Regions from separate parts of the Streptococcus ruminicola genome, predicted to be linked through region 2. Evidence: predicted binding sites of a transcription regulator. Region 2 holds the regulator's gene; the other holds the start of a gene.

Region 1 (15,743 bases), 820 kb from region 2:
AGGGACGGCTAACTACGTGCCAGCAGCCGCGGTAATACGTAGGTCCCGAGCGTTGTCCGGATTTATTGGGCGTAAAGCGAGCGCAGGCGGTTTAATAAGTCTGAAGTTAAAGGCAGTGGCTTAACCATTGTTCGCTTTGGAAACTGTTAGACTTGAGTGCAGAAGGGGAGAGTGGAATTCCATGTGTAGCGGTGAAATGCGTAGATATATGGAGGAACACCGGTGGCGAAAGCGGCTCTCTGGTCTGTAACTGACGCTGAGGCTCGAAAGCGTGGGGAGCAAACAGGATTAGATACCCTGGTAGTCCACGCCGTAAACGATGAGTGCTAGGTGTTAGGCCCTTTCCGGGGCTTAGTGCCGCAGCTAACGCATTAAGCACTCCGCCTGGGGAGTACGACCGCAAGGTTGAAACTCAAAGGAATTGACGGGGGCCCGCACAAGCGGTGGAGCATGTGGTTTAATTCGAAGCAACGCGAAGAACCTTACCAGGTCTTGACATCCCGATGCTATTCCTAGAGATAGGAAGTTTCTTCGGAACATCGGTGACAGGTGGTGCATGGTTGTCGTCAGCTCGTGTCGTGAGATGTTGGGTTAAGTCCCGCAACGAGCGCAACCCCTATTGTTAGTTGCCATCATTAAGTTGGGCACTCTAGCGAGACTGCCGGTAATAAACCGGAGGAAGGTGGGGATGACGTCAAATCATCATGCCCCTTATGACCTGGGCTACACACGTGCTACAATGGTTGGTACAACGAGTCGCGAGTCGGTGACGGCAAGCAAATCTCTTAAAGCCAATCTCAGTTCGGATTGTAGGCTGCAACTCGCCTACATGAAGTCGGAATCGCTAGTAATCGCGGATCAGCACGCCGCGGTGAATACGTTCCCGGGCCTTGTACACACCGCCCGTCACACCACGAGAGTTTGTAACACCCGAAGTCGGTGAGGTAACCTTTTAGGAGCCAGCCGCCTAAGGTGGGATAGATGATTGGGGTGAAGTCGTAACAAGGTAGCCGTATCGGAAGGTGCGGCTGGATCACCTCCTTTCTAAGGATAAACGGAAGCACGTTTGGAGTATTGTTTAGTTTTGAGAGGTCTTGTGGGGCCTTAGCTCAGCTGGGAGAGCGCCTGCTTTGCACGCAGGAGGTCAGCGGTTCGATCCCGCTAGGCTCCATTGAATCGAAAGATTCAAAAGATTGTCCATTGAAAATTGAATATCTATATCAAATTCCACGATTCAAGAAATTGAATTGTAGATAGTAACAAGAAATAAACCGAAACGCTGTGATTTAATGAGTTTAAGGTCAACAGACCAAAATAAGGTTAAGTTAATAAGGGCGCACGGTGGATGCCTTGGCACTAGAAGCCGATGAAGGACGTGACTAACGACGAAATGCTTTGGGGAGTTGTAAGTAAACATTGATCCAGAGATGTCCGAATGGGGGAACCCGGCATGTAATGCATGTCACTCATTACTGTTAAGGTAATGAAGAGGAAGACGCAGTGAACTGAAACATCTAAGTAGCTGCAGGAAGAGAAAGCAAACGCGATTGCCTTAGTAGCGGCGAGCGAAATGGTAAGAGGGCAAACCGATGTGTTTACACATCGGGGTTGTAGGACTGCGACGTGGGACGACAAGATTATAGAAGAATTACCTGGGAAGGTAAGCCAAAGAGAGTAACAGCCTCGTATTCGAAATAGTCTTTAACCCTAGCAGTATCCTGAGTACGGCGAGACACGAGAAATCTCGTCGGAATCTGGGAGGACCATCTCCTAACCCTAAATACTCTCTAGTGACCGATAGTGAACCAGTACCGTGAGGGAAAGGTGAAAAGCACCCCGGGAGGGGAGTGAAATAGAACCTGAAACCGTGTGCCTACAACAAGTTCGAGCCCGTTAATGGGTGAGAGCGTGCCTTTTGTAGAATGAACCGGCGAGTTACGATATGATGCGAGGTTAAGTTGAAGAGACGGAGCCGTAGGGAAACCGAGTCTTAATAGGGCGCATTAGTATCATGTCGTAGACCCGAAACCATGTGACCTACCCATGAGCAGGGTGAAGGTGAGGTAAAACTCACTGGAGGCCCGAACCAGGGCACGTTGAAAAGTGCTTGGATGACTTGTGGGTAGCGGAGAAATTCCAAACGAACTTGGAGATAGCTGGTTCTCTCCGAAATAGCTTTAGGGCTAGCGTCGATGTTAAGTCTCTTGGAGGTAGAGCACTGTTTGATTGAGGGGTCCATCCCGGATTACCAATATCAGATAAACTCCGAATGCCAATGAGATATAATCGGCAGTCAGACTGCGAGTGCTAAGATCCGTAGTCGAAAGGGAAACAGCCCAGACCACCAGCTAAGGTCCCAAAATATATGTTAAGTGGAAAAGGATGTGGGGTTGCACAGACAACTAGGATGTTAGCTTAGAAGCAGCTATTCATTCAAAGAGTGCGTAATAGCTCACTAGTCGAGTGACCCTGCGCCGAAAATGTACCGGGGCTAAAACATATTACCGAAGCTGTGGATACCTTTTAGGTATGGTAGGAGAGCGTTCTATGTGTGAAGAAGGTGTACCGTGAGGAGCGCTGGAACGCATAGAAGTGAGAATGCCGGTATGAGTAGCGAAAGACAGGTGAGAATCCTGTCCACCGTATGACTAAGGTTTCCAGGGGAAGGCTCGTCCTCCCTGGGTTAGTCGGGACCTAAGGAGAGACCGAAAGGTGTATCCGATGGACAACAGGTTGATATTCCTGTACTAGAGTATATAGTGATGGAGGGACGCAGTAGGCTAACTAAAGCGTGCGATTGGAAGTGCACGTCTAAGCAGTGAGGTGTGATATGAGTCAAATGCTTATATCTCTAACATTGAGCTGTGATGGGGAGCGAAGTTAAGTAGCGAAGTTAGTGATGTCACACTGCCAAGAAAAGCTTCTAGCGTTAATTATACTCTACCCGTACCGCAAACCGACACAGGTAGTCGAGGCGAGTAGCCTCAGGTGAGCGAGAGAACTCTCGTTAAGGAACTCGGCAAAATGGCCCCGTAACTTCGGGAGAAGGGGCGCTGGCTTTAAGTCAGCCGCAGTGAATAGGCCCAAGCAACTGTTTATCAAAAACACAGCTCTCTGCTAAATCGTAAGATGATGTATAGGGGGTGACGCCTGCCCGGTGCTGGAAGGTTAAGAGGAGCGCTTAGCATTAGCGAAGGTGTGAATTGAAGCCCCAGTAAACGGCGGCCGTAACTATAACGGTCCTAAGGTAGCGAAATTCCTTGTCGGGTAAGTTCCGACCCGCACGAAAGGCGTAATGATTTGGGCACTGTCTCAACGAGAGACTCGGTGAAATTTTAGTACCTGTGAAGATGCAGGTTACCCGCGACAGGACGGAAAGACCCCATGGAGCTTTACTGCAGTTTGATATTGAGTATCTGTACCACATGTACAGGATAGGTAGGAGCCTATGAAATCGGGACGCTAGTTTCGGTGGAGGCGTTGTTGGGATACTACCCTTGTGTTATGGCTACTCTAACCTAGATAGGTTATCCCTATCGGAGACAGTGTCTGACGGGCAGTTTGACTGGGGCGGTCGCCTCCTAAAAGGTAACGGAGGCGCCCAAAGGTTCCCTCAGAATGGTTGGAAATCATTCGCAGAGTGTAAAGGTATAAGGGAGCTTGACTGCGAGAGCTACAACTCGAGCAGGGACGAAAGTCGGGCTTAGTGATCCGGTGGTTCCGCATGGAAGGGCCATCGCTCAACGGATAAAAGCTACCCTGGGGATAACAGGCTTATCTCCCCCAAGAGTTCACATCGACGGGGAGGTTTGGCACCTCGATGTCGGCTCGTCGCATCCTGGGGCTGTAGTCGGTCCCAAGGGTTGGGCTGTTCGCCCATTAAAGCGGCACGCGAGCTGGGTTCAGAACGTCGTGAGACAGTTCGGTCCCTATCCGTCGCGGGCGTAGGAAATTTGAGAGGATCTGCTCCTAGTACGAGAGGACCAGAGTGGACTTACCGCTGGTGTACCAGTTGTCTTGCCAAAGGCATCGCTGGGTAGCTATGTAGGGAAGGGATAAACGCTGAAAGCATCTAAGTGTGAAGCCCACCTCAAGATGAGATTTCCCATGATTTTATATCAGTAAGAGCCCTGAGAGATGATCAGGTAGATAGGTTAGAAGTGTAAGTGTGGTGACACATGTAGCGGACTAATACTAATAGCTCGAGGACTTATCCAAAAAAGAAACGAGTCAATATTGACAGCGAGTCGGTTTCTTGTTAGAATATATAGGTATTCAATTTTGATTGGATAATCAATCATAGTTAAGTGACGATAGCCTAGGAGATACACCTGTTCCCATGCCGAACACAGAAGTTAAGCCCTAGCACGCCTGATGTAGTTGGGGGTTGCCCCCTGTTAGATATGGTAGTCGCTTAGCAAAAGGGAGTTTAGCTCAGCTGGGAGAGCATCTGCCTTACAAGCAGAGGGTCAGCGGTTCGATCCCGTTAACTCCCATTAACAATGGTATATAAACCAAAAGGTCCCGTGGTGTAGCGGTTATCACGTCGCCCTGTCACGGCGAAGATCGCGGGTTCGATTCCCGTCGGGACCGTTTGACTCGTTAGCTCAGTTGGTAGAGCATCTGACTTTTAATCAGAGGGTCACTGGTTCGAGCCCAGTACGGGTCATATTAATATGCGGGTTTGGCGGAATTGGCAGACGCACCAGATTTAGGATCTGGCGCTTAACGGCGTGGGGGTTCAAGTCCCTTAACCCGCATTAAATAAGAAGTTGCCGGCTTAGCTCAGTTGGTAGAGCATCTGATTTGTAATCAGAGGGTCGCGTGTTCAAGTCATGTAGCCGGCATAACCTTTTGTTAATAGTATTAGCTTAGGGCGCATAGCTCAGCTGGTTAGAGCGCACGCCTGATAAGCGTGAGGTCGGTGGTTCGAGTCCACTTGTGCCCATTTATTAATATGGTCCGTTGGTCAAGGGGTTAAGACACCGCCTTTTCACGGCGGTAACACGGGTTCGAATCCCGTACGGACTATTTTATTTATTTTTGTTTAAAAGGTTTAAAAAAGAAGGCGAAAGCCTTCTTTTTTAGTCTAGTTCATGTGGTAATAAAAGTGTTTCTGTTCCTGATTGATCAATCAGATAGACAATATTTGGAAAGAATGGGTCATACGGGTAATTATAATCAAAAGCAATAGTTGTTTGCTGCTTTTGATTTTGGTAGCAAATCGTTAATTTTCCTTTTTTCTCAGTTAAGCGAAAGCTGATGATTGATTCTAGTGAGATGACACCTTTTAGATAATTATCTAAGATATCCCAGAAGGTATCAATGATTTCGTGTGGAAGGCTTGTTGCTACGCCAAAACTGGCGTATCTTTCTTTACTGATTTCAAATGCCATATAAAACTTCCTTTCTTTAGCGTAAAAGCACCCCTATTGGAGTGCTCGCAACTTTAACGATTCTTAAGTTCAAGATAACGTTTGTACCAAATATTAATATAGGCTTCTGAGAATGGTCCTTTTCCATTGTTAATCCAATCAACAAGGATTTTGACATTCTCTTTTAAAATAAAATCAATGTCTGGAGAATAGCCCATTTCTGCTTTGTGTATTTCGTACTCGTCGACGTCAAGTAGCCTTTTTTCACCGTCTGCAAAGACTTTGACATCCAAGTCGTAATCGATATACTTAAGAGCTTCTTCATCCATGACGTATGGACTAGCAAGATTGCAGTAGTATGAAACACCGTTATCTCTTATCATCGCAATGATATTAAACCAGTATTTTTTATGGAAATAAACAATGGCTGGTTCTCGCGTAACCCAACGTCTCCCATCACTTTCTGTTACTAGTGTGTGATCGTTAACTCCTATAACAGCATTGTCTGTTGTTTTTAGTACCATAGTGTCGCGCCATGTTCGGTGCAAACTACCATCATGCTTATAACTTTGAATTGTAATAAAGTCGCCTTCCTTAGGTAATTTCATGCCTTACCAACTTTCTACAATTAAACTTATCTGTTATAGTTTATCATAATTTTCTGAAAAAGGACACTTAGAAATGCAATTTATTTCACAAATAATCTCTAAGAGCGCTCTTAATATCATCATATGAAAAGCCTTTTCGAGCGAGAGCTTGCGTTAATCGTTGATTTAGTTCATATCCTTCGTATTTTTTACTAAATTTTCGATATTGCTTATCAAGTTCTTTATTTAAAAGTTCGAATTCTTGTTCTTCATCTTTTTCGATATCAAGTGTTTCAAAGGCATCTTTTGCTTCTGTGTATGAGAAGCCTTTATTCATCATATTTTGGATGATTTTATCTTTAAGTGTTTTTGTTGAGAGCTTGTTTTGATATTTACGTAAAAGTTTTTGAGCTGTTTTTTCAGCTAGGTCTGAAAAGTCTAATTCAGCTAATTTTTGGTCAATGAGTTGAGCATCAACTCCTTTTTGAAGTAATTTTTGTTTTAAAACGTAGCCACCCTTATCACCTGATGTTAGATTTTGTGATAAATAGGTTTCAACATATTGAGAATCATTAATCCAGTTTTCTTTTTTGAGGTTTTCAATGATTTCTGGGATATACTGACTATCAATTTCATGTTTCTCTAAGTATTTTTTGACTTCGTCTGCGGTACGTTGCTTGAAAGAAATTTGGTAAAGTGCCAAGTTTTTACCGTATGAAAATTGAGCGTATCTTTGAATATCTTTTAAGGTTGTTTCGTCAATTTCCATATTTTTACTTAACATAAAGTGAACAATAGTGTCTTCTGTTACGTAAAGTTTATCTTTTTCATCAATTTCTAAAAGATATAGCCTTTTTTTCTTTTCGATTTTAGTGATTTTCATACATTCATTATAACAAAAATGTTAAAATAGTAGTGATTAAAGTGCAGGGAGGTGATATGGTGAAAGATAGTAAAATCGTTGATTTAGATGAATACCGCATGCTTAAGTCTTTAAGTGATGACCTTGAAGAGTTTCCGTTTGATGATGACTTTTTAGAAGATGAAGAAGATGAGCTAGACTCTGAAAATTGGAATTTATTTGAGGATTTAACAGAGCTTAGAAAGCGTGTTGATTATTATGAAGAGCTTCATGAGAAGGGTGAAATATCTGAGAAAGATTATTATTTTTCAAAAGTTAATCTTGGTATGCTTTATAAGCAAAATGGACTTTATCAGAGAGCTCTTGAGCAATTTGAAGCGGTTTATGAGCTGGATTCATCGGATTTGTTTGCTTGTCGTCATGAGATAATGGCATTGTATATTTTGACGTCACAATATGATAAGGCTTTGGTATTCTTTAAGAAGCAGTCTGATATTGGACATGATATTTTACTAGAAATCCCTTTGTTAGTTGGGGCTATTTTAGATGGTCATGATGAGATGGCACACTATTTGATTGAAGTTTTGAATGCTGATGTTAAGGATTTTGCTATTTTTTGTCAATCACCCGAGCTTTTGATGGATGATATTATGTCTGTCGGCGCAGCTGGCATTCATCGTCCAGATAGTTTAGAAGCGGTCTATGTAGGACTTTATCGTATTTTACCTTTACTGATGACTGCTGGAAATTATGTGCAAGCTTATTTGAATGATTATTTTTCAGAGCACAAGGCAGGTCAGGCAGAAGTTGAATCGTTAGCCTTTTTATCAGAATACCAAATTGAAATCTTGCTGGCGCATGATATTTATGATTTGCAGGATTTTCAAGTTTGGACAGAAGCAGATATTTTAGCTTTACCTCAGTTTGGTAAGGCAACTTTAGAAAAATTGAAAGAAGTAGGAGTTATATTTAGTCACTAATGAATTTGAAAGTAAAACAAAGAATTCCTTTGAAAATTAAGCGCATGGGAATTAATGGTGAAGGAATTGGATTTTATAAGAAGACTTTAGTCTTTGTTCCAGGTGCTTTGAAGGGGGAAGATATTTTTTGTCAGATTACGGCGGTTAAGCGTAATTTTGCTCAGGCAAGACTTTTGACAATCAATAAGAAATCTAAGTTTCGTGTGGAACCGAAATGTCCCATTTATCAAAAATGCGGTGGCTGTCAGATTATGCACCTACGTTATGATAAGCAGTTGGAGTTTAAGGATGATTTGATTGGTCAATCCTTGAAAAAATTCAAACCTGCTGGTTATGAAAATTATGAAATTAGGCACACACTTGGAATGGAAGTACCGTATCATTACCGTGCCAAATTGCAGTTCCAAACACGTTCTTTTAAAGGAAATGTTAAGGCGGGGCTCTTTGAAGAAGGTAGCCACCGTTTGGTTGATATCAAAGAATGTTTTGTTCAAGATGAACTAACGCAAGCTATTATTAATCGTGTGGCAGAATTGCTAGAAAAACATCATATTCCGATTTATGATGAGCGCAAGGTAGCTGGTATTCGAACAGTAATGATTCGTAAGGCAAAGGCTACTGGACAAGTTCAGATTATTTTTATTACTAGTCGAGATGTCTTTTTAGCACCGCTTATTAAGCAATTAACGGCTGAATTTGAAGCTATTAAGGGAATTGCTATCAACTTTAACCGTTCAAAATCAAGTGAGATTTACGGTGGAAAAACAGAGGTTATCTGGGGAGATGATGATATTTCAGAAGAAGTTTTGGATTATCATTTCAGTCTTTCTCCGCGTGCTTTTTATCAGTTGAATCCTGAGCAAACGCAGGTCTTGTATAGTCAAGCTGTTGCTGCGCTTGATGTGACAGAAGATGACCATGTAATCGATGCTTATTGTGGTGTCGGAACAATTGGTTTTGCTTTTGCAGGTAAAGTTAAGAGTGTTCGTGGGATGGATATCATTCCTGAAGCTATCGAGGATGCTAAGAAAAATGCACAGCGTATGGGCTTTGACAATACTTATTATGAAGCTGGTCGTGCAGAAGACATTATTCCTAAGTGGTATAAGGAAGGTTATCGTGCGGATGCTTTGATTGTTGACCCACCTCGTACTGGTCTTGATGATAAACTCTTGAATACTATTTTGAAATATCAACCTGCTAAAATGGTTTATGTGTCATGTAATACGGCGACTTTGGCTCGTGATTTGGTTAAATTAAGTAAAGTTTACGATGTTCATTACATTCAGTCGGTGGATATGTTTCCGCATACAGCAAGAACTGAAGCAGTTGTGAAACTGGTCCGCAAGTAATTCCTGTTGCTTTCTTGTTTTTAGGCAACAACCTGAAATCATCCACAGGATAATTTCACTCCCGCATACGGCAAGGACAGAAGCAGTTGTTAAGTTAGTCAAGAAATAAGAAAATGATGAAACGTAAGGGGCTCCTTGCGTTTTTTAATAATCGTGAATTTGACAAGTGGTGTTATGTTTATTTTGACACTGGGCTACTTTATCGTTATACTAAATTATTGATTATTTTTGGAGGACTTGTGAGAATGGCCGTTACGATTCGTTTGGCAAGCTTAGATGATGCAAAAGCTCTGCTTGATATTTATCGTTATTATGTTGAAGAAACAGCTATTACTTTTGAATATGATGTGCCGACTTTAGAGGAATTTACGGGGCGTATGCGCTCAATCATGGCTTTTTATCCTTATCTCGTGGCAGAAGAAGATGGCAAGATTCTTGGCTATGCTTATGCTTCTAAATTCCATCCTAGAGCTGCTTATGCTTGGTCAGCAGAAGCGACGGTTTATCTGGATAAGGCTGCGCGTGGTAAGGGTGTAGGACGTCAAATCTATGGAAAGTTAGAAGATTATCTAACTCAAATGGGTATCCTCAATCTTAATGCTTGTATTGCTTCAACTGATGTCGAAGATGCCTATCTGACAAATGGAAGCGAGAAATTCCATCGAGCACTTGGTTATCAATTGGTTGGAAAATTTCATGATTCGGGTTATAAATTCAACCGATGGTATGACATGATTTGGATGGAAAAAATGCTTGGAGAGCATGGAGCGGACGTTGTACCAGTTAAGTCCATTCATGAGATTACAAAAAAAGCTTAACTCTTTTGAGTTAGGCTTTTTGACTATGTTTGCTGATGATATCAAAAAAATCTGAGACTGATGTCCCAGATTTTCGATTTATATTAAGCAACGGTTTCTTGAGCAAGACTTTCTTGTCCTTGGCTCTTCTTCCAGATGATAATGCCTACGAAACCTTGTGCTACCATACCTAGGTAACTAAAAGCAACGATTGGGTTACCGATAGATAGGTAAAGGATAAAGCTTAGCAAATCAACAACTAGCCAAATGTAGTAGCCATCAAGGTGTCCTTTTACTTGACGTTGTTGGGCAGTAAAGGAAAGCCCATTTGTGATGGCATCTAGGATGATTTTTTGTCCGCCCATCCAATAAGAAATAAATCCTAAGCCAAATGTCCAGAAGAAGACAGCGATAAGCACGTCTTTTAGACTGAATTTTTTATCAACGACTAATTCACCATCGTCATTGCGGCGTTTTTTCCAGTTATAATGTCCGATAAATTCGGTTGCAAGGTAGTAGCAACTTTTGAACATTTCACCGTAAACCCCTTGAATACCAGCGACTAAGATACCAGCAACATTTTGAACACCATTTGCTTTAAAGGTGTGCTGCCATTGAATCGCTAGTGTCCATGTCCCAATAAAACCAAAGATAGACATGATAATTGAGAGGACATGTAAGATGTTAAGGTCTCCTGAAAAGAGTGTCGGAATCATCCCGTATAGGGTAAATCCGAGAGAGACTAAGAAGGCAAAGATTACGAAAATCTTTTCTTTTAAGTCAAAACGATTCCAAGCGTTGTTAAATGATTCTTTAAGTGAAAGTTCTTTTTTCAAAAAATGTTAATCTCCAATTCCAATTGATTTCATTTCTTGACGGATCATTTGGTACACTTTATCCCAGTCCTCAGGTTTTGTAACATCGAGGTTGTCGGTGTTAATTTTCATTTTTGGACTGTATTGGTAATCTTCATACCATTTTGTGTAGTGCTTGTGAAGGAGTTTGTAGTAATCTGTTAGACCATTTTCGTCATCTGGTTGTTCAAAATCACGTCCACGTTTTTTGATGTTGTTCATGATGTGGTCAAAACTACCTTCGAGGTAGATTAGCAAATCAGGAGCTTTTTTAGGAAGTCCGTCAATTTCCTCCATCATGTTGTCTAGCAATTCCAAGTAGATATTATATTCTTGATCGCTGATGCTTCCTTGAAGGGTATTAATGTAAGTAAATAAAGCATCTTCGTAGATTGAGCGGTCTAAGACATTGTTGTCTGCTTCGTAAGCTTCTTTGATTGATTTGAAGCGTTTGTTCAAGAAGTAAATTTGTAAAGCAAACCCGTATTTTTCAGGGTCTTCATAGTATTTATCTAAAATTGGGTTATTATCAACAGGTTCAAAGAAAGCTGTTGTGCCAAGTTCTTTGGCTAAGAGAGAAGTGTAGGTAGTTTTTCCGACTCCTATCATTCCTGCTAGAATAATCACGATGGTAATGCACCTCCAATATGCTAATTCTGTAGTGTTTATTTAAAAATGTAATGTGTAAAATGTATTTTTGATTGCAAAGCTATCTGTCTAGAGTAAGGTTAGTAAATGTATGTTTGGTGAGTTATTATGGTTTGGAAATAGGTGAAACAAGTCCTCCTTTCCCAGTAGAGTATCTATATGTGACAAAGTCAAGGCCTTGTATTTGTCATAATAAATGATTTAAGCACAATATCTTGTGCCCGGATAAAATAGTAGCACTATATTTTGTGTTTGACAAGAGCGAAAACTTAATTATTTTTGACTAAAAAGTCAAAGATGGCTAAAAATCAGGCTTTTAGCGTAAGCAAAAAAATTTTTTAAAAAAACTCAGCTAAAATGTACTGACCCCAAAAAGTTGGACAATTAATTATTGAAAGGATTTAGTCCTGTATTGTACAGGGCTAAGTCCTTTTAGTTTGACTTTAATCCGTTTATTATTGTAATAATCGATGTAATGAATAATGGCTCGTTTGAGTTCATCTAGTGACTTAAAGGTCTTCTCAAAGCCATAAAACATTTCTGATTTTAAGATACCAAAGAAAGATTCCATCATACCGTTGTCTGGGCTGTTGCCTTTGCGGGACATGGATGGACGAATTCCTTTTTGATTGAGAAATTCATGATAAAACTGGTGTTGGTATTGCCACCCTTGGTCACTGTGAAGAATCGTATTGTCATAATGTTCATCTGGAAAAGCTTTCGCTAACATAGTCTTGATTTGTTCCAAATTAGGCGAAGTTGATAGTTGATAAGCAATAATTTCACTATTATAACCATCTAAAACTGGTGATAAGTATAATTTTTGAGAGCTAGCTGGAATAGCAAATTCAGTGATATCTGTATAACATTTTTCGTAAGGCTTTGAAGCTTCAAAGTGACGTTGGATGAGATTATCAGCTTTCTTGCCAACTTCACCCTTGTAAGAGGAGTATTTACGTTTACGGCGAATACGTGCAGTCAAATTCATACGTTTCATTAAGCGTTGTACTTTTTTGTGGTTGACCAAAAAGCCTTGGTTTCTTAGTTCCAAAGTGATGCGGCGATAGCCATAGTTGCCTTTGTGCTCGTCATAAATCATCTTGATTTTAGCTTTAAGAACCTTGTTTTTGTCAAGCTTATTTAGCTGTTTCAAGTGGTAATAGTAAGTTGAACGAGCCAAACCCGAAAATTCTAAAAGGATATCTAGTCTGAATCCTCCTCTAACCATTTCTCTAATTGTCGCTGTTGTTCGCGCATTTTGGCTTCGTCCCTCAAGCGAGCTGCTCTCAACTTTTTTAGGAAAACATTCTCCGTTCGTAACCGCTCATTTTCCTCTCTAAGTCGTTCTAGCTCAGTCATTTCTTCCCAGGTTTTCTTTGGTTTACGCCCCATTTTGCTTGGTCTCCCTCTTGTTTTCTCAACAATAGTATACCCATTTTTCTTGTATTGTGCTAGCCAATTGGAAAGTGTTCCTATGTTAGGAAGAGCATATTCAAGAGAGACAGACAATTGAGTACGACCTTCAAGAAGGACTTGATTGATAATTTCTTGCTTTAGTTCAGGAGAATAATACCTATTTTTACTTTTTTTAACAATCTCTACGCCATATCGGTCCATAAGCTTAACCATGTAACGTAGATTTCTAGGATTAACATCATAGGTTTGACCCAGCTGAGGCCAAGACAAACCTTGTTTTCTGAGTTTATAGATTTCTAGTTTATCTTCATAAGTTAATTTCATACAAAAAGCACCCCAATCGTTAGATTTTTTGTCTAACTTTTGGGGTGCAGTTCAAAAAAGCTGAGAGTTTTTGAGCTTATTTGAAGACTTGGGTGGCAAAGTGTAAGGCGATACTAGCGATGCGGTCTTTTCTTTCAAGGTCAGCGTCATTTGCAAGGGTACGTGGGTCCCATTTTTCGCTGTCAAGATTGTCGGCGGAATAGAAAAACTGAAAATGATTAATCTGTCTAAATTTAGCTAGCGCGGCAATAGCAGAGCATTCCATGTCAACAGCGATAGCACCTTGTGCCTTTCTAGCTAGCATTTTGCTTTGTGTTTCACGGTAAATGCCATCTGTAGACCAGACTTTTCCTTCAGTATAAGAGATGCTTTGATGACTAAGAAAGTTTTTAAAGCGTTCACGATAAGTTGGATTAAGAGCAATTTCATTAGTAGCAGGGGCATAGTGATAGCTTGTCCCTTCGTCGCGAATAGCAGAGCTTGGAATAATAATCGAGGTTTCTTTAATGCTATTATCAAGGACGCCACAAGTTCCAAAGACAAGGAGATTTTCTGCTCCCATGGCAATGATATCTTCTAAGACGGCAACGCAGCTACTTGCCCCGACGTAGGAGTTAAAAAAGCCGATTTTTTCTCCATGAAAGTCAAGCTCATAAATTGGAATTTCGAGATTAGCCACACTTGTTTTAGCGATCTGACGGTGAGGGACTTCGGCTAAAATTCTAGCAAAGGTTGCTCTTGCAAAGCAGGTTACGACTGTTTTTGGAAATTGAGGAAGACTTGCCACGATGTCACTGGGATTGATGATGGCTCTTTTTTCTGGGTCAAATTGCGATAGAATCATATTGCATCTCCTTTATAAAGTGTGTCGAAATATTTTTAATATTCTACTTTAAATAGTAGAAAAAGACAAGTTTATGTGAGAAAAAAGCTGAGGGACTCTTTTTTAGCTCTATCTGAGCTTATTTTCAGAAAAATTTCTAAAAAAGGAAGGGGATTCATGGAAATCATGTTACAAATCCTTTACAAGGCTCTCATTTTTTCAAGGTTTGTGTTATAATATGACCTAGGAAATCAGACGAGAGGTATTTATGACTTACGAACAAGAATTTTTAAAAGAATTTGAAGCTTGGGTTGATTCACAAATTACAGTTAATGAGATGGCAATGGAAGCCAGCCGTAAGATTGTGGAAGAAGATAAGGATGAACGTGCTGCTGATGCTTACATCCGTTACGAAAGCAAACTTGATGCTTACCGTTATATCCAAGGCAAATTTGCTAATTATAAAGCCGGCAAAGGTTTCCACGAATTACCAGATAATCTTTTAGGGGAGAGAAATTACTAAAATGGCAAAGAAAAAGAATCGAAAAAAAGAGTACTTATTGAAATTAAAACGTGCAGGTATCATCAAAACAGCTGCAACTTCAACTGTTAAAGCTGCTGCTAACGTTGTTTCAAAAGCAACTCTTAGTTTGGAAGAATTTTCAGCGATTTCTGCCGTAGAAGGCATCCGACCAAAACTTGTTGAAACACTTTACAATGAAGGAATTAAATCAGTATCTGATTTCCAAAATTACACAGAAAAAGAAGTTTTGGCCTTTAAAGGAATTGGTCCAGCAACAGTTAACAAACTTAAAGAAAATGGCGTAGCTTTCAAAGCCTAAACCATTTGCGTTAGCTGACCAAATCTGTTAAAATAAAAACATTCAGAGGTGTCTTGAAGACCATTTGTTACAGAAAGCGGTGGCGCTGAGAAATCCGCACAAATGTCAGGACTAGTTGCTGAGTGTTGTAACTGAATATCAAAGTTGCGAGTGCTAGTCACTCGAATGTGGGTGGTACCGCGGATTTATAAAAGTTCGTCCCTGTCGAAAGACAGGGGCGATTTTTTTATCCTAGAGTGGAGGAATTGCCATGATTAAGATACTAGGTCAGATAAACGACAATAAACTTCCTGAGGTAGAGACAGAACGTCTTTACTTGCGTCAGCGTTTAGTATCAGACGCTAAAGATATTTTTGATTATGCCAGCTTGCCAGAAGTGACTTGGCCAGCCGGTTTTCCGCCTGTTAAGAATGTGGCAGAAGAGGAAAATTACCTAGAGAATATTATGCCTAAACGTTGGAGTGAACAGAAGATTCCAGCTGGTTACGGTATTTGTCCCAGAGGTTCTAATAGAGTTATCGGCTCGGTTGATTTCAATCATCGTCATGCTGATGATGTCTTTGAAATGGGCTACTTACTCCACCCAGATTATTGGGGTCAAGGTATTATGCCAGAAGCTGCGCGTGCGCTTTTAGAAGTTGGTTTTAATCTGGTAGGCCTCCATAAAATCGAAATTGAATGTTATAGTTACAACAAAGCTAGCCAGCGTGTAGCTGAAAAACTTGGCTTTACTCTTGAATCAAAAATCCGTGATCGTAAGGATGCACAAGGAAAACGTTGTGATTTACTGCGTTACGGATTGTTAAAAAGTGAGTGGGAGAAGTTATAAGCAACACCTGATAAATTGAATTGATTAACTTATTGAAAAAATTGTAGAAAGGAC
Region 2 (15,743 bases):
CACTCCTTAATCTTCTAACATGCTACGTCTAAGCTCTTCAAGTTTTGCCTTTTCTTCAGCTGTCGCAACATGTTTGTATTCTTTTGCTGTCCATTCTGGAACATTAGTTTTAGTCACTTTTGCTTTAGCTTTGCGTTCTTTATTTCGTTGCGTGAAACTACGCATCTTAAGAACAGCCGCTTCTGCTGTCGTAATTTTTTGGTAAGCAAAATCATTTGCCACCTTCATGATATAAGGTTTGTTGATATTGGCTGACTGCGTTTTATTCAAAGTGTAAAGAACCATCACATTAATGACTTCATCTAGGAAATCCATATTAGCCAGTTCTTCTAAAACTTTGCGCTCACTTTCAGTAACCACAGCACGACGGGGTGCTTTGATTTTTTCAAGAAATTCCTTGGCAGAAGCTTGTTTAGCTTCTCTGATGATCACTTGTTCTTTAGCATCAAATTGCTCTTTGGTTTGGTTATTAGCTGTTTTTTTCTGCTCAAGCTGTACCGTCATTCGTTGTGGCGAAATTTTACCATTAATAGCCGTACTTTTTGCCAATTGATAAATGTCAAACCAATTCATGCTGTATTTATCAGCTAGGCTATAAATCTTAACTACATCAGCTTTTTCATCTTTGAATTGCAAACCATCACGTAACATTAAACGCTCAAAACTGTCCAAATCGAAATGGTTTTTTGACACTGTCTTAGGCACTTTTGGATTTTCATCTACTGAAAAAATATCAGAGAACTTCTTAGAAACATCACGCGCACCATCAGGCAGAACCACATCCAACTCAGCCACCGCAACATCACCAATCCTTTGTTCTAATAAACGACGGTAAATTGCATTGGCTAAGAACGTTTCGCGATTTAAGGCAGGTTGTAATTTCAAAACATAAGCATCTCGTGTTTGGTATAAAACCAGTAAGTCTACTGCGGTTAAGATAGCCAGAGCTTCCTCGACTTCTTGCATGCTCAACTGTAAGTGATTCAAAATCTCACTAAACTTATGACGTTTGATACCATCATCAAAGAAAGCAAGCAGATACTCATACAAAAGCACCGCATGGTTCCCGATAACAGGATGATATAGCTGACTTAGACTATCAGAATCCAACAAAACCTTATTGTTTTTGACATAAGAAAATTCATCAATCGGTCTCATTTAGCTTACTTCTTTTCTTCTTGCTACGCACACGATTCGTAATTTGCTGCAAAAGTTCCTCAATCTCATCAACATCTTTAAATGATTTATAAACTGAGGCAAAACGAACATAAGTAATTTCATCAAGTTCTGCCAGCTCATCCATGACCAGATTACCAATCACAGTACTCGGAACTTCACTTTCGTATTCGCTACGAATTTTTTGTTCAATACGAGACACCACCTGTTCAATATCATCGCTTGATACTGGACGTTTTTGTGCGCTTTGAAAAATTCCATTTAGGATTTTTTCACGAGAAAATTGTTCACGCGTTCCATCTTTTTTAATGACTAACAAGGGTAGTTCTTCAACGCGTTCAAAGGTTGTAAAACGCGCATGACAATTTTCACATTCTCGGCGTCGTCGAATCGTATTACCATCTTCTGCTTGACGGCTATCGATGACACTCGATTTATTATAATTACATTTTGGACAACGCATACAAACACCCCATTCTACCAATTATTCTAATACTTAATTTTAACATAAATTCACTCATTATGAAAGTAATACCAGCCTAAGCTGGCTAGCTGTTGTCATCCCTTTTCTAACAAAATATTTCTCATACTTCATTAGAAAAACGAACAGACCGAGAAAGCTCAGTCTGTCTTTTTAATTTTTTCTGTCGTAACAAGTGGAATGATTAAAGTAAACTCAGTCCCCTCATCAACAACACTGCTGACGCTAACTTTGAGTTCATAAGCATCCACAATTTGCTTAAGAATGGCTAAACCAATTCCAAGCCCACCTTGTGTTGAAACACGGTTACGTGACTTATCAGTACGATAGAATCGTTCAAAGATATGATTAAGGTCATCTTGTGAAATTCCCTCACCTTCATCACGAACTTTTACAATTGCATTATCTCCTAAAACATCCAAAGTCACATGAATATTTTTACTACCTGAAGAATATTTTACGCCATTATCAATCAAGATTAAAATAGCCTGTTCAAAATGATGCTTGTAAATCTCTGCATAAATACAATCTTCAACCGTTGAAACGAGTGAAAAACGGAAATCAGGATACAGAATGCGGAAATTTCCTAAAACAACGTCAATGGATTGTTTTAAATCTGTAACCTCTCCCTTATGAAGATCAAAACTTCCTTGAACACGAATCATATCTAGCATGTCATTTACCATAATTGACATGCGATCCGCCTCATGATAAGCGGCATCAAGACTCTCGCATAAAACTTCTGGGTCATCTTTTCCCCAGCGCTGCAACAAGCCTAAATGCCCCTTGATGACAGCAATCGGTGTGCGCAATTCATGGCTAACATCACTAACAAAGCGTGTTTGTCGCTTAGCAAATCCCTCAATTTGCTCTAAAACGCTATCAAAATTTTGTGACAAATCTTCAATTTCATCACCAGATTGAATATCCGAACGTAAAGCTAATTCACTTGGACTTTCAGCGAGTTTATCAACAAATGTTTGAAATTCGCGAAGTGGCCTCAACGTCCTATGCGATACCGCAAGAACTAAATAAAAAATCACACAAGCTTCGACAAGTTCACATAGCAAAGTAATCACTACAAAAGTATGACGAGCCATAAAATACGAAGCAATACTTTGGTAGACGGTTACGTAACCAATAACTTTTCGACTATCTTTGGAATAAATTTTTTCACTCTGGTAAAAACCAGTAAAAGCTGGCGAACGGTACATCACCGTTTCACCAACTTTTCCAATTTTCATTGTCGATAGTACTTTATCGGTTGTCAAAACTAATTGTTTATCTTTATTAAAGACAGAAACTTCTTGATTATCAAAAATCAATTCGTCAATGCCGCCTTGCCTATCAAGAATATACTTCTTATCGGCATTTTCAATAAGCGAACCTGAAGCACCATATTGATTCAACAAATCTAATAACTTCTCTTGCGAAAGAGAAGTTTCTTTAGATAAAAATTCACGAACAACTTCTGTGGATTGCTCGGTGTTATAACGATCTTTTGAAAGAAAAATTCGTGTCACACCAAAATAAATAACTAAGTTAAAAGCTGATAAAATCAACAAAACCCACAGAAAAGTTTTTACTGAAATTTTTTTAGATAATGACTTTTTAAAGCACTTTATCATTATTTTTCTCGAATAATATAACCCATTCCACGAACTGTTTGGATATATGATTCTTTACCAGGAATATCAATTTTACCACGTAGGTAACGGATGTAAACATCCACGACATTTGTTTCGATGTCTGTATCATAACGCCAAACACTTGCCAAAAGTTCTTCACGTGTCATTACGCGATTAACATTTGAAAGAAGCACGCTCAACAAATCGTATTCACGTTTTGTTAATGAAATTTCATCATCACCACGCACTGCAGAACGATTTTGTGGGTTCAAACGAAGACCTAAGAGACCTTCTTTTGCTTGACCTTCTTTGTCTTGTTTAGAATTAGCATCTTGACGACGGAATACTGCACGAACACGAGCGAGTAATTCTTCAATAGCAAATGGTTTTACAATGTAATCATCTGCTCCACGGTCAAGACCAGCAACAATATCCATAATAGAATCACGAGCAGTCATCATGATAATTGAAGTGTCTTTTTCCAAACGAAGACGACGTGTAATTTCGAATCCGTCCATATCAGGTAACATCAAATCTAATAGGATCAAATCAAAATCATCATCCAATGCAGTTTGAAGCCCTAAACGTCCATTTGTCTCAACAACTACTGAATACCCCTCATGTTGTAATTCTAAAGACACGAAGCGTGCAAGATTTTTTTCATCCTCAATAATTAAAATCTTTTTACTCATTGTCACCAACCTTTTATTTAATGTAAAGATTATAAAATCTAATTATTTGCCTAGTACACAACCCTAATTATCGCTTTAATTTTCATTCCAATCATGAGAAAAATCCATCCATCACTCTATCCCTTTTTAATATCTTTCTCAGAAATGACTCTTCAGCCAAGTATACTATAGTGCCCTAAAAGTATATCAAAGTGTAAGCGATAATTCAAGAAAATTTTATCTATTTAATGTAAATTATATTAATCTTCAAATAGGCCATTTAAAGCTGAAAATGGGTTATTTTCTTTTTTCTTTTCATTTTGCAATGCTTCGTATTGTTCTTCTGTCATGACAGACCAATTTTGTCCTGATGGCATGTCATCTGATTGACGTTCTTCATCACTCAAGACTTGCATAGGAATTGTTAAAAGAATATTATCAATGGCACTTTCTTCCAAATCAATAACATCCTCTTCTAATACTAAAGCAAGATTTTCTTTGACCAAGTCTTCTTTGGCGTGAAGATCAGCTGACTCAACAAAGACCTCTGAAACGTCTTCAACTTGGTGAACATCAACAGGTTGCATTGAACGACTTGATGGTAAAGTAATTGTATAATCCAATCGATAATTCAATAGGTACAATCCATCATCGTATGAAACAATTCCGTTTACAGAAACTGCTTTGACGTCTAAAACTTCGCTTGAGCGTTGCATTAATTTTTCTTTAATATTCAAAGATTCATTAAAAGCAATCCCCTCAGCATTTTTCTTTATTTCTGAAATAGCTATTATCATTATTCTACCTCTTTTAAATTTCCTTACCATTATACCAGCTTTTTTAGCTCTTGTCTTTATGATATTGATGTCAAATTCATTATATTAGAATTCTTATGAATAATGGATAAAAGCTCACAATAACTTGTGAGCTTTTACCATTTACATATGACGAAGACGATCGATTCGATCGGCAATAGATGGATGGGTGTTAAAGAGTGAACTAAATCGTTCACCTTTTTTAAGTGGGTCATTAATATACAAAGCAGCACTAGCTTGGTCTACTGGATGATGCATTGGTGATGAGTCTTCAAGTTTTTGAAGAGCCTTAATCATGCCTTCTGGATTTCGTGTTAATTCTACAGAGCTAGCATCGGCAAGAAATTCACGTTGACGTGAGATGGCAAGCTGAACTAAGGTAGCAGCAAGTGGTGCCAAGAAAAGCGAAATCAAAGACAAGATGAGCACAATAATCCCCATAGCTCCTTCGTCACGATCATTAGAGCGGCGGCGATTACTTCCACCAAACCACATCATACGACTTCCAAAGCTTGCAATCATTGTTACAGCACTAGCAAGAGCAACAGCAATTGTCGATATACGAATATCATAATTTCGAATGTGGCTAACTTCGTGTCCGATAACTCCTTCAAGTTCTTCACGATTCATCAAAGCTAACAAACCTGTTGTTGCTGCCACGGCAGCATTTTCAGGGCTTGACCCTGTGGCAAAAGCGTTAAGCGACTCATCCTCAACAATAAAGACACGTGGCATTGGAATTTGTGCAACCATAGCCATATCTTCAACGATATGATAAAGTTGTGGTGCCTCTTCTTCAGTCACTTCACGCGCATTATTCATTGCCATGACGACATTAGTGGATTGAAGAATCATGCTCACTGCATAAATACCACCGATAATCAGAGCAATGACAACACCAAAACTTAAACTATCTAACCAAAGGTATCCAACTGCTGCACCGATAGCTGCCAAAATCAAGAAGAAGACAAAGAGCAAAACAACTGTCTTGCGCTTATTGCTGGCAATTTGATCATATAACATAATTTTCTCTTATAATGAAAGAGTCTCTCTAAGCTCATTGAACCACCTAAAGAGACTCTTTATATTCCTTTCGTTTAAGATAACTTGTCTTAAAAGTTATTTTTTGAATTGATTAAAAATCAAATGATACTTTTGGTGTTTCTTTTTCATCTTCAGGTGTTTCCAAGAATTGGCTTGGTTTAAATCCGAAAAGACCTGCAATAATATTAGTTGGGAATGTTTCCAACTTCACGTTGTAGTTTGCTGTAGTTGTGTTGAACAATTGACGTGAATAAGAAATTTTATTTTCAGTATTTGTCAATTCGTCTTGCAATTTAATAAAGCTATTATTTGCTTTAAGTTCAGGATAATTTTCAGCAACAGCAATCAAGCCTGACAATTGTTTTGTAAGAGCGTTTGAAGCATGCATTGCTTCTGCAGGGCTTTGTGCTTGTGCTACTTGGCTACGCAATTCTGTAATTTTAGCAAATGTTTTTTCTTCATAAGCAGCATAACCTTTAACTGTTTCAATTAAGTTTGGAATCAGGTCATTACGACGTTTCAATTGAACATCGATTTGACTCCAAGATTCTTTGGTTTGCATGCGGCTTTTCACAAGTCCATTATAAGCAGTAACTCCCCAGAGTACTAGGACGGCAATGATAGCAATAATAATAAAAATCATAAATTCCTCCTCGGGTATGACACCCATTCTAACTGAATTAAGCTTTCTAACCCCAAGGCTCTAGGTAAAAAGCTTCCCACGAAAACGATTTAAATCTTTTCAAAACCATTATATCAATTTTCATCACAATCTAAAAGAAATTAGCTAAAGTCTGCTAAAATTGACCGTATCCAAAACAGGTCATAGATATCACTCAAAAACTTTTTATGGTAAAATAAGGTGATATAGATTGAAATGGAAAGGACACTTAAAGAAAAGGAGTTTAAATCACTTCCTTTAAACAAACAATATGACACCTGAAGAATTTTATGACAAACTTCGTCAGCAAGGCTTTGACTTGACTGATACTCAAAAGAAACAATTTGAACGCTACTTCGAGCTTTTGGTTGAATGGAATCAAAAAATCAATTTGACAGCCATCACTGACAAAGAAGGTGTTTACCTTAAACACTTTTACGATTCTATCGCACCTGTTTTGCAAGGCAAAATCACTAACCAAGATGTTCGCCTCTTGGATATTGGAGCTGGAGCTGGTTTTCCAAGTATTCCTATCAAAATCTTGTGCCCAGCTATTGATGTGACAATCATCGATTCACTAAACAAACGCATCAATTTCCTTAATCTTTTGGCTGATGAACTTGGTTTAGACGGTGTTCACTTCTACCATGGACGCGCTGAAGATTATGGACAAGATAAGGCTTTTCGCGCTAGCTATGACATCGTAACAGCACGCGCTGTTGCCCGTCTCCAAGTTCTAACAGAATTAACTATTCCTTTCTTGAAAGTCGGCGGTCAATTGATTGCACTTAAAGCTTCTGCTGCCGAAGAAGAATTAGCTGATGCAAAAAATGCCATGTCAGTTCTCTTTTCAAAACTCATTGAAAACTATCATTATGAATTACCAAATGGTGATAGTCGTCAAATCACTATTCTTGAAAAGAAAAAAGAAACACCAAACAAATACCCACGCAAAGCAGGTATGCCAAATAAAAAACCTCTTTAATGGTACGATACAAAAACTAAGTGGCTTGCTATAATAGCCACTTAATTGCTATCTTTATGGAAAGGGATATTTCAATTGACTAGATTTTTAAAACGGCTATCTGGCACTCAACGGTTAACCTTTAGTTTTTTGATTGTCATCTTGATAGGAAGCATCTTGTTATCACTTCCTATTACCCACTACCAAAACGCCCCAGCAACAGGATATCTTGACCACTTGTTTACAGTGGTTTCGATGGTTTGTGTGACTGGTTTATCGGTCTTTCCTGTGGCTGATGTTTACAACGGTCTTGGACAAGTCATTGCTGTCATTTTGATGCAAATTGGTGGTCTTGGATTGGTAACCTTGCTTGCCGTTAGTACCTATATCCTTAGAAAAAGGATGAACTTATCTGAACAACATATCTTACAATCCGCCCTTAGTTATGACAATAGTGGTCACCTTAAACGTTATTTGTTCAACGTTTATAAGATTACCTTTATTATTGAAAGCTTGATTGCAGCGCTATTTCTCATCGATTTTATTCCGAGATTCGGACTAGGACACGGTACTTTCAATGCTATCTTCCTTGCAGTTTCTGCTTTTTGTAATGCTGGTTTTGATAACCTTGGTGGAGATAGTTTAAAACCTTTTGTTCTCAATCCACTGCTTAATCTACTCTTTATGGCTTTGATTATTTCTGGGGGGATTGGTTTTGCTGTTTGGGTTGATATCAAAAGAGCTATCAAGCACTTCTTTGCGGATAGACCATATCGCTTCAAAACTTTTACACGCCAACTAAGCAATCAAACACGCTTGGTGCTTACCACTACAGCTGTTCTCTTACTTCTAGGAACGGTACTAACTTGGCTTATCGAGGCTAATAACCCTAAAACCATTGGACAATACAATCCATTCCAGCAATTTATGGTTAGCTTATTTCAAACGGTCACAATGAGGACCGCTGGCTTTGCAACCATTTCTTATCTGGACACTCATCCCGCCACTAACATCCTCTACATGATTCAGATGATTATCGGTGGTGCTCCAGGCGGTACTGCTGGTGGGGTGAAAGTGACAACGGTAGCCATTACTTTCTTACTCTTTAAATCAGAATTAGCTGGTCAAACAGAAGTAACTTTCCGCCACCGCATTATTCCAAATCGTGTCATCAAACAAACGTTGACAGTTCTGATTTTCTTCTTCTCAGTCTTAATTGTTGGCTATGTGCTTCTTCTTCAACTAGAACCACATCACGACCCCTTAGCACTGCTATTTGAAGCTGTCTCTGCCATTGCTACGGTCGGGGTTTCCATGGATTTAACACCGCAATTATCAACTGGTGGAAGACTCATTATCATGGCTATGATGTTTATCGGACGTGTCGGTCCGCTTACCGTTCTTCTTAGCCTACTTCAAAAGAAAGAAAAAGATATTCAATACGCACAGACAAATATTACCGTCGGTTAGAGAGGGAAATTTATGAGAAAAAAAATATTTGGTGTTCTTGGCCTTGGAATTTTCGGACGAAACGTTGCCAAAGAACTTAGTAAATTTGAACAAGACGTTATCGCTATTGACGCCAACCCAAGCCTTGTTCAAAATGTTTCTGAGGTGGTCAAAAAAGCTGCCGTGGGAGACATTACTGACATTGACTTTTTGAAGGCTCTTGGGATTAATCAATGTGACACTGTCGTGGTTGCTACTGGTAATAACCTCGAATCATCAGTTCTAGCGGTAATGCACTGTAAGAAACTTGGTGTGAAAAATATCATCGCTAAAGCTAAAACCAAAACGTATGAAGAAGTTCTTTACGGTATCGGGGCTAGCAAAGTCATCATGCCAGAACGCGACTCAGGTAAACGTGTTGCAGCCAATATGCTTCGCCATCACATCGAAAACATCGTTCACTTGGAAGAAAAATTAGCCATGGTAGAATTTTCTGTTCCAGATTCTTGGGTTGGTAAAAATCTAATTCAACTAGATGTTCGAAACAAATACGAAATCAATATCATCGGTACTCGTCAAACAACATCATCAGCTATCGATACTCACATCGATCCCAACAAAGCATTTGAAGCTGATACAGAAGTCATTGCAATCGCCAGTGATGATACCTTTGAAAAATTCGATTACCTTGGTTATTTAAAATAAACAAAAAGCGTAATGCTCTAAAGAGCATTACGCTTTTCTATTTTATTGCCATGGATTGTAAAATCTACCATGATTCCATTTAAAAAGTAACAATGTCACTGCCACAATCAAAACAGCTAAAACAATTGTCATAATATCTGCTGAAGTGAAATTTGTATAAGTGTACCAAGTACGCTTTTTATTTTTCCCGAAACGGCGCAACTCCATCGCTGTTGAGACCGTGTCAATACGTTCAAGAGAACTGAAAATCAAAGGAATCACAATTTGTAAATTTCCTTTAATACGTTTCATCAATTTCTCTTTTGAAGATAATTCAAGTCCTCGCGCTTCTTGAGACATTCGAATCATGTAAAATTCTTCCTGAACATCTGGAATGTAGCGTAGTGTTAAACTAACGGCATAAGCCACCTTATAAGGAACACCAATTTGATTAAGGCTTGAAGCAAATTGACTAGGGTGCGTTGTCATCAAAAATAGAACTGCTAAAGGCACTGTACAGAAGTATTTTAAGGCCAAATTAAAGAGATAAAATAATTCCTGACTAGTTAGATAGAAACGACCGTAACCTTGCCATAAGACCGTTTTAGCACCGTATATACTCTCACCATAACTTGGTTCAAATAAATAGACCATTATCACATTCAAAAGCGCAAAGAAGCCAATGAACTTAATCACAAACGATACTTGTTTCCAGCGGATATTTGCCAATTTAAATAACAAAAGCGAAGTCACAGCAACAAGTGCAATCAAGCGTGTGTCATAAGTTGTCATGCAAGCTACTGATACCAAGATGAAGAAGATTAATTTACTAGCTCCAGATAAGTGGTATAGGAAGCCTTGACCATTTTGATAACCAATAAAATGATTAGCCATTGCATCCTCCTTGCTGTTTAATATAATAATGCGTCAAATCAATCGGGTTAATACCGATTTTTTCAGCCAAGTCAAAAAGACTTGTTTTTTTCAGATTAGCTTTTTCCAATACTTCGGCTTGACTAAAAAGGGCAACTGGAGAACAATCTGCAATGATTTTCCCATCGCTCACCACAATACTACGGTCTGAATACTCTAACATCAGCTGCATATCATGCGTAATCATGATAATAGTGTGTCCAGCTTTGTTTAGCTGATTGAGAAACGTCATGATTTCAGTGTAATGGCGTTTATCTTGCCCAGCTGTTGGCTCATCCAATAAAATAATCTCTGGATTCATAACCAAAACAGAAGCAATGGTCACACGTTTCTTCTGTCCAAATGATAAAGCTGAAATCGGCCATTTTCTAAATTCATACAAACCACAAACTTTTAAGGTCTCAAGAACACGTTTTTCAACTTCTTGCTCATTCACCCCACGCAAGCGAAGACCTAATGCAACCTCATCAAAAATCATAGTTTGACTAATCATCTGATTTGGATTTTGAAGGACGTAGCCGATTTTCTCAGCGCGTTCTTTGATAGAATCTTCCATGATTGATTGTCCTTGGTAGCAAATATCACCTGCTGTAGTTTTGATGAATTGGCAAAGAGCTTTGGCTAAGGTTGATTTTCCTGCACCATTTTTCCCAACAATGGCAATACGTTCACCTTTATGAATAGCAAAGCTAATATCTTTTAAAATCGGTTGATTTTCCTGATAACTAAACTTTAGCTGCTTCACTTCTAAAATAGGGTCCTTTGGCACTGTATTTGCTGATTGACTTAAACCAGCCACGGTAATATCCGATAAATCTAACTGACTTAAATCTGACAAATGCTCTGCTTTGGTCACATCGACATTTAAATCTTTCAAAGCTGTCACATAAAGAGGCTCACGAATTCCATTTTCAACCAACAAGTTAGTCTTTAGAAGATCATCTGGATGCCCATCAAATAATATCTGACCATCATTAATCAAAATAACTTTATCCACCTGACGATAAAGCACATCCTCAAGACGGTGTTCAATAATAATCGTTGTCGTTTGCCCTTCTTGGTGAATACGATCAATCAGTTCAATCGTTTCTTGCCCAGATTTAGGATCTAAATTAGCTAGTGGTTCATCAAAAAGCAAAATCGGACTTTCATCAATCAAAACACCTGCTAAGCTCACACGCTGTTTCTGACCACCCGATAAATCCTGTGGACGGCTATCTAGGAATGCCGTTAAATCGAGCTTATTAGCCCAATAATTGATCTTGTCAGTCATTTGATCCAACGGAAGACAGTCATTTTCAAGCGCAAATGCTAAATCCTCTGCCACTGTTAGGCCAATAAACTGGCCATCTGGGTCTTGCAAGACCGTAGACACAAGATGCGATTTGTCATAAATCGACAAATCAAAAGCATCCTTGCCTGCAATGGTCAATTGACCTCTTTTTTCACCATGATTAATGTTTGGAATAATCCCATTTAAACACTGTCCAATGGTTGATTTTCCTGATCCCGACGGTCCAACAATCAAGACCTTCTGCCCTTTCTCAATAGATAGATTAAGGGATTTTAAGGTCGGCTCTGCTTGAGCATCATATTTAAAAGTGAAATCCTTAAACTGAATAAGGGGCTCCATGAATCTTCTCCTAAAAAATGATTAAGAGTAGGATAACCTTGTCATCCTACCCCGTTAAAAACGGCTCGCATGCGAGCCTGCATAATACTAGAATGCTATGTGATAGCCAAAACAGAACTCCTAGCCCTGCTTTTCAAAAAAATTAATCTTTTGTTAGACTACCTGATTGTGTACGTGTTTTTGAGTAGACAGCTAAAAGCAATGACCCACCAATAGCAATTGTCAAGCTATTAATAGCAGCTGATAGAATACCTTGAGTAAAGACTTTACTTGCTGGTTCACTATAAATCAAAATGTCACCATACGGTGCAATGATGCCCCAACCAATAACATTAGCTAGGATTTGTGCACTGTTAAACCATACCAAATCTTTTTCAGTTAATTGACCTTTTTCAATCTTGATTTTTTTAGCCACAAGTCCTATAGCTAGACCAATCAAACCACTCACAAGGACCCATGTCCACCATGGTGAACCATATTGAAGAGCGTCTTTCAAAGCATGTCCGATAAAGCCAGAAAAGAATCCAACAGTTGGACCATAAACAACGGCAAATAGAGCAACCACTGCGTATTGCAATTGAAGATTTGTATTTGGAATTGGTGTTGGAATATTAACCAATGTTCCGATGATAATAAACAGTGCAGCACCAATCCCTGTAGCCACAACAGTCTTGATTGAATTATTTTTCATGACTTATTCTCCTTTATAATAAACTTATCTATTTTTCTAAGTATAATGCTTTAGAAACCTTATTTTAACGCCGTTTTATTTTACCACAAATAAAGGACATTTTAAAGACGCTTATTTGTTTGAACTAGTCATAAAAGGGCTTTATATAAAAAATAGCCGAGCTTTCGCCCAGCTATCTAGTATTAATTAACTTTTTTCTTTTTACCCCAAACAGATTTTTCAGCAACTGCTGTAAAGAGAACATCTGTTGAAGAGTTTAGGGCTGTTTCACATGAGTCTTGAACAACCCCAACAATAAATCCGACACCAACTACTTGCATTGCAAGGTCGTTTGAAATACCAAACAAGCTACATGCAACTGGTACTAGAAGAAGTGAGCCTCCAGTAACACCAGATGCACCGCAAGCTGATACTGCAGACAAGACACTTAGCAAGAAAGCTGTTGGAAAATCGACGTGAATGCCTAGCGTATTAACCGCAGCAAGCGTCAAGACGTTGATTGTAATGGCAGCACCACCCATATTGATAGTTGCTCCAAGTGGGATTGATACTTTATAAGTATCTTCATCCAAACCTAAGTCTTCACAAAGTTTCATGTTAACTGGAATGTTAGCAGCTGAACTTCGTGTAAAGAAAGCTGTCAAACCAGAATCTTTCAAGCAACGGAAAACCAATGGGTATGGATTTTTACGCATGAAGAGAAAAGCAATAAACGGATTAATTACTAAAGCTACAAAAAGCATTGTCCCCACAAGAGCTAAAATCAAGAAACCATAGTTTGCTAAAATCTTAACCCCGTTATCTGAGATTGTCTTAAAGACAAGGCCTAAAATACCAAATGGTGCTAAATTAATAATCCAACGAACCACTTGTGACGTAACATCAGCGATGGTTTGTAAAAGCTCTTTCGTTTCTTTATTTGAATTTCTAAAAGCAAGACCAAAGATAACAGCCCAAGTCAATACACCGATATAGTTAGCTGTTCCCAATGCATTAATTGGGTTATCAACCATTTTTAGTAGAAGACTGTGGAAAACTTGCCCAACTCCTTCCGGAGATGACAATTTTGGTTGCGTGGCAGTATCCAAGGTCAGAGTGATTGGGAAAAGGTAATTCACCACAACTGCTACTAGGGCAGCTGCTAAGGTCCCAACAAGATAAAGTCCAATAATCGTTGACATATTGGTCTTTTGTCCCTTTTCATTTTGTGACAATGCACTAGCAACCAAAACAAAGACAAGTAATGGCGCTACCGCTTTAAGCCCACCAACGAACAAATCACCTAGGATACCAATAGCTGAAACCTTAGGAAGAGTCATTCCTAAAATAAATCCAAGAATAACACCAATGATGATTCGTTTGATGAGACTAGTTCTATTCCAAACATTAATAAATCGTTTCATGGTAGCTCCTCAAAAAAATATTAACGTTTTTAATCATAATATAAAACAAGCGCTTCGTCAAACGAATAATGGGAGTTTTTATGCCATGACAGCGCTTTAAAAATGGTTTTTTTCAATTTTTTGAAAATTTTGTGATTATTTCTAACATGGCTTATCCTTGATATGACAAGAAATGTCAGCTTTTTAGCAAAAAAACAGCGATTTTCTTCTATTGACGTTAGAAATGGAGTTCGATATAATAAGCTGCACATTATTTTGCTTAATGAGAGAGTTTAACTAAGCAAAATATCATCTTGTTTGTTTATTAGGAGGACATTAATGAAACCTGTCAAAAATATCTATATTATCATCGGTTTCATGTTATTTGCTTTATTCTTTGGGGCAGGTAATCTGATTTATCCCGCCTTTTTAGGGATATATTCTGGTAGTAACCTTGCATTAGCCATTCTTGGTTTCTGTTTAACTGGTGTGACTCTTCCGCTTTTAGGGGTAGTCGCAGTAGCCTATTCAGGTGCGAGTGATATTGAAGATTTTGCACGTCCAGTTTCTCGTCACTATGCTTTGCTATTTTCAATCGCACTTTACTTATCAATCGGGCCATTCTTTGCCATTCCAAGAACGGGTGCTACTTCATTTTCAATCGGTATTGAACCTATCTTTGGTGACAATCTGATTGCTAAAGTAGTCTACGGTTTGGTTTTCTTTGGTATTTCTTACTTCTTAGCGATTAAACCAAATAAAATCGCAGACCGTATTGGGAAATACCTAACACCTGCACTTTTGATTATCATCGCAATTTTAGTCGTAGCTTCATTTGTAAAACCAGCTGGTGATATCGGAACAGCTTACAACGCTGCCAATGATATCAGTAATGCCTTTAAAGATGTTCCATTTGTTGCGGGACTCATTCAAGGTTATGGAACAATGGATGCCCTTGCTTCACTAGCCTTTGCCATTATCGTTATCGACGCTAGCAAATCACACGGAGCAAAAGGAAAAGCGGAAGTTGCTACACTTACTTTCAAATCAGGATTAATCGCTACTGTACTACTTGCTCTTATTTATATCTTTGTAGCTCGTATCGGAGCTTCATCACAAAATCTCTTTGATTTTGCAAACGGACACTTTATGTTTAAAGGTGAAGCAATCGATGGTGGTAACATCCTTGGACAAGCAGCTCACTTCTATCTTGGAAGTATCGGACAAATCATCCTTGCTGCAGCTATTTTCCTTGCTTGCTTAACAACAGCAACTGGTTTGATTACTGCCTGTGCAGAGTACTTCCACAAATTGCAACCAAAAGTTTCTCACGTTACTTGGGCAACTCTCTTCACTTTGATTGCATTATTCTTCTACTTCGGTGGTCTTTCTGAATTGATTAAGTGGTCACTTCCAGTACTTTACTTGCTCTATCCATTAACAGTCGTTATTATCTTCTTAGCCTTGCTATCAAAATTCTTCAAGAAAGATCGCATCGTTTACCAAATTACAATTGGTTTTGCAGCTATCC

The links. Region 2 encodes NrdR, which represses ribonucleotide reductase genes. Its sites were predicted from a motif close to ACACNATATATNGTGT; they were not measured.
Region 1: GPZ88_RS06820 (deoxynucleoside kinase) is a predicted target of NrdR. The motif match lies at 11,692-11,707, and genes of this name have one in related genera.

What each region holds. Positions count from the first base shown of each region.
Region 1 is NZ_CP046919.1:1,304,112-1,319,854, forward strand. It holds rRNA gene GPZ88_RS06730 (16S ribosomal RNA) at 1-1,044, shown strand, start outside; tRNA gene GPZ88_RS06735 (tRNA-Ala) at 1,099-1,171, shown strand; rRNA gene GPZ88_RS06740 (23S ribosomal RNA) at 1,319-4,218, shown strand; rRNA gene rrf (5S ribosomal RNA) at 4,304-4,419, shown strand; tRNA gene GPZ88_RS06750 (tRNA-Val) at 4,424-4,496, shown strand; tRNA gene GPZ88_RS06755 (tRNA-Asp) at 4,521-4,593, shown strand; tRNA gene GPZ88_RS06760 (tRNA-Lys) at 4,597-4,669, shown strand; tRNA gene GPZ88_RS06765 (tRNA-Leu) at 4,679-4,760, shown strand; tRNA gene GPZ88_RS06770 (tRNA-Thr) at 4,775-4,847, shown strand; tRNA gene GPZ88_RS06775 (tRNA-Ile) at 4,875-4,948, shown strand; tRNA gene GPZ88_RS06780 (tRNA-Glu) at 4,960-5,031, shown strand; gene GPZ88_RS06785 (DUF960 domain-containing protein) at 5,085-5,396, opposite strand; gene ntdP (nucleoside tri-diphosphate phosphatase) at 5,450-5,983, opposite strand; gene recX (recombination regulator RecX) at 6,069-6,845, opposite strand; gene GPZ88_RS06800 (tetratricopeptide repeat protein) at 6,902-7,804, shown strand; gene rlmD (23S rRNA (uracil(1939)-C(5))-methyltransferase RlmD) at 7,804-9,156, shown strand; gene GPZ88_RS06810 (GNAT family N-acetyltransferase) at 9,402-9,974, shown strand; gene pnuC (nicotinamide riboside transporter PnuC) at 10,058-10,789, opposite strand; gene GPZ88_RS06820 (deoxynucleoside kinase) at 10,796-11,434, opposite strand; one part of gene GPZ88_RS06825 (IS3 family transposase) at 11,844-12,733, opposite strand; one part of gene GPZ88_RS06825 (IS3 family transposase) at 12,733-13,195, opposite strand; gene GPZ88_RS06830 (nucleoside phosphorylase) at 13,272-14,039, opposite strand; gene GPZ88_RS06835 (DUF1912 family protein) at 14,287-14,541, shown strand; gene GPZ88_RS06840 (helix-hairpin-helix domain-containing protein) at 14,543-14,860, shown strand; gene GPZ88_RS06845 (GNAT family N-acetyltransferase) at 15,111-15,689, shown strand.
Region 2 is NZ_CP046919.1:481,005-496,747, forward strand. It holds gene GPZ88_RS02530 (DnaD domain protein) at 7-1,158, opposite strand; gene nrdR (transcriptional regulator NrdR) at 1,145-1,639, opposite strand; gene GPZ88_RS02540 (sensor histidine kinase) at 1,798-3,180, opposite strand; gene GPZ88_RS02545 (response regulator transcription factor) at 3,285-3,977, opposite strand; gene GPZ88_RS02550 (YceD family protein) at 4,217-4,753, opposite strand; gene htpX (zinc metalloprotease HtpX) at 4,895-5,794, opposite strand; gene GPZ88_RS02560 (LemA family protein) at 5,907-6,458, opposite strand; gene rsmG (16S rRNA (guanine(527)-N(7))-methyltransferase RsmG) at 6,748-7,461, shown strand; gene GPZ88_RS02570 (TrkH family potassium uptake protein) at 7,537-8,910, shown strand; gene ktrA (potassium uptake transporter gating subunit KtrA) at 8,923-9,594, shown strand; gene GPZ88_RS02580 (energy-coupling factor transporter transmembrane component T family protein) at 9,637-10,467, opposite strand; gene GPZ88_RS02585 (ABC transporter ATP-binding protein) at 10,460-12,139, opposite strand; gene GPZ88_RS02590 (ECF-type riboflavin transporter substrate-binding protein) at 12,282-12,830, opposite strand; gene sstT (serine/threonine transporter SstT) at 13,013-14,233, opposite strand; gene brnQ (branched-chain amino acid transport system II carrier protein) at 14,552-15,743, shown strand, end outside.